Regions from separate parts of the Vulcanithermus mediatlanticus genome, predicted to be linked through region 1. Evidence: riboswitches for the same ligand, from Rfam matches in the RefSeq annotation. Region 1 holds a riboswitch; the other holds the start of a gene.
The links. Region 1 has a riboswitch for thiamine pyrophosphate ahead of thiE (thiamine phosphate synthase). Riboswitches for the same ligand answer to the same signal wherever they lie in the genome.

Region 1 (3,160 bases):
AGCATTCCCGCGGAGGCGCGACTCGCGCTTCCGCGGAGCGCGGCGTCGAAGAGGACGGTCGCCAGCCCCCGTCTTTGCAGGGTGTAGGCGATCATGCTGCCCACGACCCCGCCGCCGATCACCGCGACGTCGAACCGTTTCATGGCGCGAGCGGGATGCCCTCCCTGGGCGAGGAGGGGCTCGCGGTGGCCCGCCTTGGCATGGGACCGGCGAGGTGGGCGCTTCGTCCGGCCTCGACCGCGAGCCGGAAAGCCCGGGCCATACCCACCGGGTCTTTGGCCTCGGCGATGGCGGTGTTGACCAGGATGGCGTCGGCGCCGAACTCCATCACCTCGGCCGCGTGGCTCGGCAGGCCGAGCCCGGCGTCGATGACCACCGGGGCCGGGCGGTCGCGCACGATGATTTCGAGCAGCGAGCGTACCTTGACCCCCCAGCCGGAGCCGATGGGGGCGGCGAGCGGCATCACGGTGGCGGTCCCGAGTCTGGCCAGGCGACTCGCCAGCACCGGGTCGGGCCCGATGTAGGGGAGCACGACGAAGTCGCGATCGAGCAGCACCTCCGCCGCTTTCAGGGTTTCGACGGGGTCGGGGAGCAAAAAGGTGGGGTCCGGGATGACCTCGAGCTTGATCCAGTTCTGACCGGTGACGGCCCGGGCCATCTCGGCGATGCGCACCGCTTCCTCGGCGGTCTTGGCCCCGGCGGTGTTCGGGAGCAGCCAGTACCGGCTGGTATCGAGGGCTTCGAGCAGCCCCCGGTGCCCGGGCGCCCCGAGCTCAACCCGGCGAATGGCCACGGTGACGATCTCCGCACCGCTGGCCAGAAGGGCCTCCTTCATGACCTCGAGGTCCTTGAACTTCCCTGTCCCCACCATCAACCGGCTCTGGAAGGTCTTCCCCGCGATCACCAGCGCGTCGCTCGCCGCTTCGCCGCCCTGCACCATGGCCACGATCTCGACCTCGTCGCCGTCCTCAAGTGGCCGATCAAGCGCTTCCTCCTTTGCCAGCTCGCCGTTGACGAAGACCGCGACCTGCCCCGGCTTGAGATCGTGCTCATCGAGGATTTCCCTCGGGGTTTTCCCCGCGAGCTTTACTTCCTTTCCGTTGACTCGCACCATGCCTGGATCCTTTCCTTAAATGCTTTTGCCGCCGCCTTGGGGTCTTTGGCATCTTGGATGGCCCGCACCACCGCCACCCGCCGGGCCCCGGCCTGAAGGACCTCTTCCAAGCGGGTGAGGTCGATCCCGCCGATGGCATACCAAGGCACCGCGTCCGGAAGCGATGCCGCCGCCCAGCGAACGTATTCGAGGCCGGTGGCCGCCCGACCCGGCTTGGTGGGGGTGGCCCACACCGGGCCGATCGAGAGGTAGCCAGCGCCTTCTTCCAGCGCCCTCTTTGCCTGGTCGGGGCGGTGGGTGCTGCGCCCGACGAGGCCCTGGAAAAAGCCCCTGGCCTGGCCTGGGGTCAGGTCGCCCTGGCCGAGGTGGACCCCGTCGGCTCCGGCGAGCGCCGCGAGGTCGGGCCGGTCGTTGAGCACGAAGGGGACCCCGAATCTGCGGGCCAGGGCCCTCACCTTGGCCGCCAGCGCCAGGTAGGGCTGGGCCTCGAGGGCCTTGGCCCTGAGCTGCAGCATGTCCACGCCGCCCTCGAGCGCGGCTTCGATGCGCTCAAGGAACTCGGCCTCTCCCCAGTGCGGTCTCGGGGTGGCCACCAGATAGAGCCTTCCCAGTAACACTTTTCACCTCCCGCGCCGGCGGAAGGCGGGGATGAATGCGCGTTTTGATGGGGAACGATTGTGGTTTCGCCCAAGGCTTCCCTCCGCCGGTATTACCCGGATCAGGTTCTAAGGGTTCCTGGGACGACCCAGGTCTCAGCCCCTCGATTGGAGCACCCCTAGCCTGCCAGGGTTAGCCTAGCACTGGGCGAAAAGCACGGTCAACCGTTTGTAACCGGTCAACACGTCTGAGACGTTTGGGGGCCGACGCCTCTTGCGTCCTGGCCAGGGCCCCATCGGCCTTCGCTGGTATCCAAACTCCGCCTGGATCTCGGGGATCCGCGTGGGTGGTGCCCGGGTGGAGCCTTGTCATTTGCTCCCCGTGTTCACCTGAGCTGTCCGAACAGAGAAGGGGGCTTTGGCAACACCCTCAGCTCGGAAACCCGTCGGCAGATTCTCGGTGGTCCCGCCGTGCACCCTGTTCTGCCGCGGGGCAATTCCGGTTTATCCCGGCTCGAGATCCCTCAACATCTGGGCCACGGTCCGCTTAAGTTCGGGCAGGTGTCTGGTGATAATCGTCCAAACGATTTCGAAGTCCACGGCAAAGTATTCATGAATCACCACGTTGCGAAAGCCCACGACCCGGCGCCAATCAACCCCTGAAAAACGCGCGCGGAGCTCGTCGGGCACATGCCGGGCGGCTTCGCCGATGATCTCGAGGTTCCGCACCACCGCGTCGGCAACGAGGTCGTTTTCCCAGAGCGCTTCAAGCGTGAGGCCCTCGGTGTAGCGCTCGATCTTCTCGATGGCCTCGAGTATGTCTGAGAGGAACAGGCGGACGTCGCGTTTAGACACGGATGAGGTCCTCCTCGATGGCCTTTCGCAAGAGGGGCTTCTTGCGCAGTGCGCCAAGGGTGATGATGTCCACCCGAAGGCCGAGCAGAGCTTCGAGGTGCTCCTTTACGTCCACGATCTCCCAGCCGATGGGCCGCTCGAGTTCGAGGAGAAGATCCACGTCGCTCACCGGGCCGGCCTCGCCGCGGGCATACGAACCAAAAATGCCCACCACGCGAACCCCAAAGCGACGCCGGAGCTCTTCCTGGTGATTGGTGAGGAGGGTGTGGATTTCCTCGAGGGTTTTCACGATCCATCCTCCTTGAGCCCCTCGATCATCCCCCGCACCACCTCGAATCCCTTCACGCCCTGTTCCGCCGGGAACAGGGCGCTCAACACGATGGGCACGTCTCCCGGCGGGGCGTCCACCACCAGTGTAACCGGTCAATACATCTAAGACTTCCTGGGGGCCGACGCCTCTTGCGTCCTGGCCGGGAACTCGAGGGGCAAGGCTGGCCGCGGCGCGATGTCGTGCGGTCTGTGGCATCCGGATTCACCGGGAGATTTCCGCCTTGGCGCCCCGGCCGTGGCTTTGGCCGATCAGTACATCGCCAGA
Region 2 (3,160 bases), 950 kb from region 1:
GCGAGATCCTTCGCCGCCTCGAGGTCATAGCGCGGGTTGGTGCGGAAGTAACGCGAAGCGCCATTCCACATCATGTTGGGCCCGGGCTCGGGGTAGACCACGCCGGTGTAACGGTCCACGATCACCTCGCCGAGCCCCCGACCCTTGTCGTCGACGATCTGGGCGTAATAGTTCTGGCTGAAGGCCATGACGTCCTTGACCTTCGCCCCCGGCGTCACCCGAGCCACGAAGTCCTGGATGCGGCGCACAGCCTCGGCCTGGTCAATGGGTCGCGCGTCGGGGAGGTAAACGCCCCCCATCATGCCGCCACCCATCATGCCGGCACCCATCATCCCCGGGCCCATCATGCCGCCGTACCAGCCATCGTAACCGCCCATCATCCCATACCCGTATCCACCGTACCCATAACCGTAGCCATAGCCCCGATCGGGCGGAGCCCCGAACATCCCCTGTGCGAGCACGAACCCAAGAGCCGCTACGCCGAGCAAACCGAGCAGTATCGCGTTGGACTTACGCATTCACCATCACCTCCAGCATCCAGATTGGGGGGTCTTGGTAAAGCTTCAATAAAGGATCGACTCCCGAGTCGAGCTTATACCCCCTGGGGTGTTGGTGGATGGCATCGATTAACCTGAAAAGCGATGCACGATCATGGCTCGCTCGCCCGTCGAAAGCTGCTTTGGGTTCTGGTCCTGACCGGCGGCTTCATGACCGTCGAGTTCACCATCGGCCTCTACACCGGCAGTCTCGCCCTCCTGGCCGACGCCGGCCACATGCTCCGTGACGTCGTGGGGCTGTTCACGGCCTGGGTGGCGTCGAAACTGGCCCAGCGCCCGGCGGACGAGAGCGCGACCTACGGCCACGCCCGCTACGAAATCCTGGGCGGCTTCGCCAACGCCCTGCTGCTGCTCGGGCTTTTGGCCTACATCGCCATCGATGGCGTGCGGCGGCTCTTTCAACCGGAAGCGATTGCCCCCGAAGCCCTGTTCGTCGTGGGCACGCTGGGTCTGCTCGTGAACCTGGTGGGGCTTTGGATCCTTCAATCGGAGGCCACGAACAACCTCAACTTCCGGGGGGCCTACCTCGAGGTCTTCGCCGACGCACTCGGATCGATCGGCGTACTCGCCGCGGCCACGATCATCGCCCTCACCGGCTGGGTGTACGCCGACGCGCTGGTGGCCTTTGGGATCGGGGCTTGGATCCTGCCGCGCACGATTACCTTGCTCCGCGAGGCGCTGGAGATTCTCCTCGAGCGGGCGCCGAAGGGCGTCGACACGGCGAAACTGCGGTCCGAACTCCTGTCGATCCCCGGCGTCGAGGCGGTCCACGATCTGCACGTGTGGGCCCTCAGCGACCGCTACCCCATCCTGACCGTGCACCTCGTCAGCCAGCTGCCGTGCCGCCAGTATCCCGAGCTCATCGAGAGCGCGCGCGAGGTGGCCCGATCCCACGGCATCGAGCACGTCACGGTCCAGATCGAGCCAACCCCGCTTGGCGACGCCCCTCACGAACCGTCCTCGGCCAAAGGGTAGAATGGAGGCGTCACCGGGGGTGCTCCCTGCGGGGAGCTGAGAAGGCGGACGCCTACCCTTGGAACCTGATCCGGGTAATGCCGGCGTAGGGAAGGTGACGGCCCAAAGCCCACCTTCCCCTCCTGGTGACGCAAGGAGGGGTTTTTATGTGGAAGAAACTGTCCACCATTTTGCTCTTGGTCCTCGGACTCGCCTACGCGCAGGAGCTCCGGGTCCTCACCCACAACAGCTTCGCGCTCTCCAAATCGCTCATCCAGGCCTTCGAAAAGGAAAGCGGCATCAAGCTCCGCTTCATCAAGGGGGGCGATGCCGGAGAAACCTTAAACAAAGCCATCCTCACCAAGGACGCGCCCATCGCCGACGTGCTCTACGGGGTTGACAACACCTTCCTTTCCCGGGCCCTCGAGGAAGACCTCTTCATCGCCTACGCCTCGCCGCAGGTGAGAATGCTTCGTTCCGAACTCATCCTCGACCCCAAACTCCGGGTTATCCCGGTGGACTACGGCTACGTCACCATCAACTACGACAAAGAAGCCCTCCAGGGCAGCGCCCTCCCCAAGACCCTCGAGGAGCTGACCAAGCCCGAGTGGGCCAAGCGCCTGGTGGTCGAAAACCCCGCCACCAGCTCTCCCGGCCTCGCCTTCCTGCTCACCACCGTGGCCAACTTCGGCGATCCGGGCTACCTGGATTTCTGGGCCAAGCTCCGCGATGGCGGCGTGAAGGTGGCCAAGGGATGGAGCGAGGCCTATTTCTCCGACTTCACCCGTTACGGGGGCGACCGTTCCCTGGTGGTGAGCTACACCACCAGCCCCGCGGCCGAGGTCTACTTCTCGGAGGGCAAGTACCAAACGCCCCCCACCGGCAACCTCGACATCCCCAAGACCGCCTTCTTCCAGGTCGAATTCGTCGGCATCCTCAAAGGCACCAAAAACCTGAAGGCCGCCCAGAAATTCGTCGACTGGCTGCTTTCGAAAAAGGTCCAGGAGGACATTCCGCTCAACATGTGGGTCTACCCGGCCCGTCGGGACGCCGCGCTGCCTCCGGTGTTTAAGTACGCCCAAATCCCAGCGTATCCCGCGAAACTGGACCCCGACACCATCCGCGAAAAGCGCAGCCGCTGGATTCGCGAGTGGACCAAGGTGGTGCTCCAGGGCCTCAGCCCGGAAGAGGCGCGAACCCAACCATGACCAAGCGCGGATGGACGACCGGCAGCGCCTACGCCCTGCCGGTCTACCTTTTTCTCGCCATCGCCGTGGTCTACCCCCTGGCCAAGGTCCTCGCGCGCGGGGTGTCCCCCGAGGCGCTCTCGGTCTTTTCCGACCGATACTTGTGGGAACGCCTCCTTTGGAGCCTGGAGTACGGGCTCGCGGCCAGCGCCCTGGTGATCCTGCTCGGGGTGCCCCTCGCTTACAGCCTTCGCTACCGCTTTCCCGGGCGGGAGGCCTTTCTCGCGGTCGCCGGCGTTCCCTTCGTGATGCCGACCATCGTGGTCGCCACCGGATTCCTCACCCTGCTCGGACCTCGGGGGATCGTTGGCAGGGATCTCTCGGGAACGGTCTTCGTGCTGCTTTGGGCCGCGGTCTTTTATAACCTCGGCCTCGCCACCAGGATCCTCCACGGCCTGCTGG

Region 2: another riboswitch for thiamine pyrophosphate. It lies ahead of ACZ5BT_RS02340 (thiamine ABC transporter substrate-binding protein); the one in region 1 lies ahead of thiE (thiamine phosphate synthase).

Annotation. Positions count from the first base shown of each region.
Region 1 is NZ_AP042385.1:1,236,146-1,239,305, forward strand. It holds gene ACZ5BT_RS07285 (FAD-dependent oxidoreductase) at 1-143, opposite strand, end outside; gene thiS (sulfur carrier protein ThiS) at 140-1,114, opposite strand; gene thiE (thiamine phosphate synthase) at 1,087-1,731, opposite strand; TPP riboswitch at 1,793-1,901, opposite strand; gene ACZ5BT_RS07300 (HepT-like ribonuclease domain-containing protein) at 2,215-2,565, opposite strand; gene ACZ5BT_RS07305 (nucleotidyltransferase family protein) at 2,558-2,854, opposite strand; gene ACZ5BT_RS07310 (hypothetical protein) at 3,145-3,160, opposite strand, start outside.
Region 2 is NZ_AP042385.1:281,175-284,334, forward strand. It holds gene ACZ5BT_RS02330 (peptidase M4) at 1-518, opposite strand, end outside; gene ACZ5BT_RS02335 (cation diffusion facilitator family transporter) at 642-1,532, shown strand; TPP riboswitch at 1,538-1,642, shown strand; gene ACZ5BT_RS02340 (thiamine ABC transporter substrate-binding protein) at 1,679-2,719, shown strand; gene ACZ5BT_RS02345 (ABC transporter permease) at 2,716-3,160, shown strand, end outside.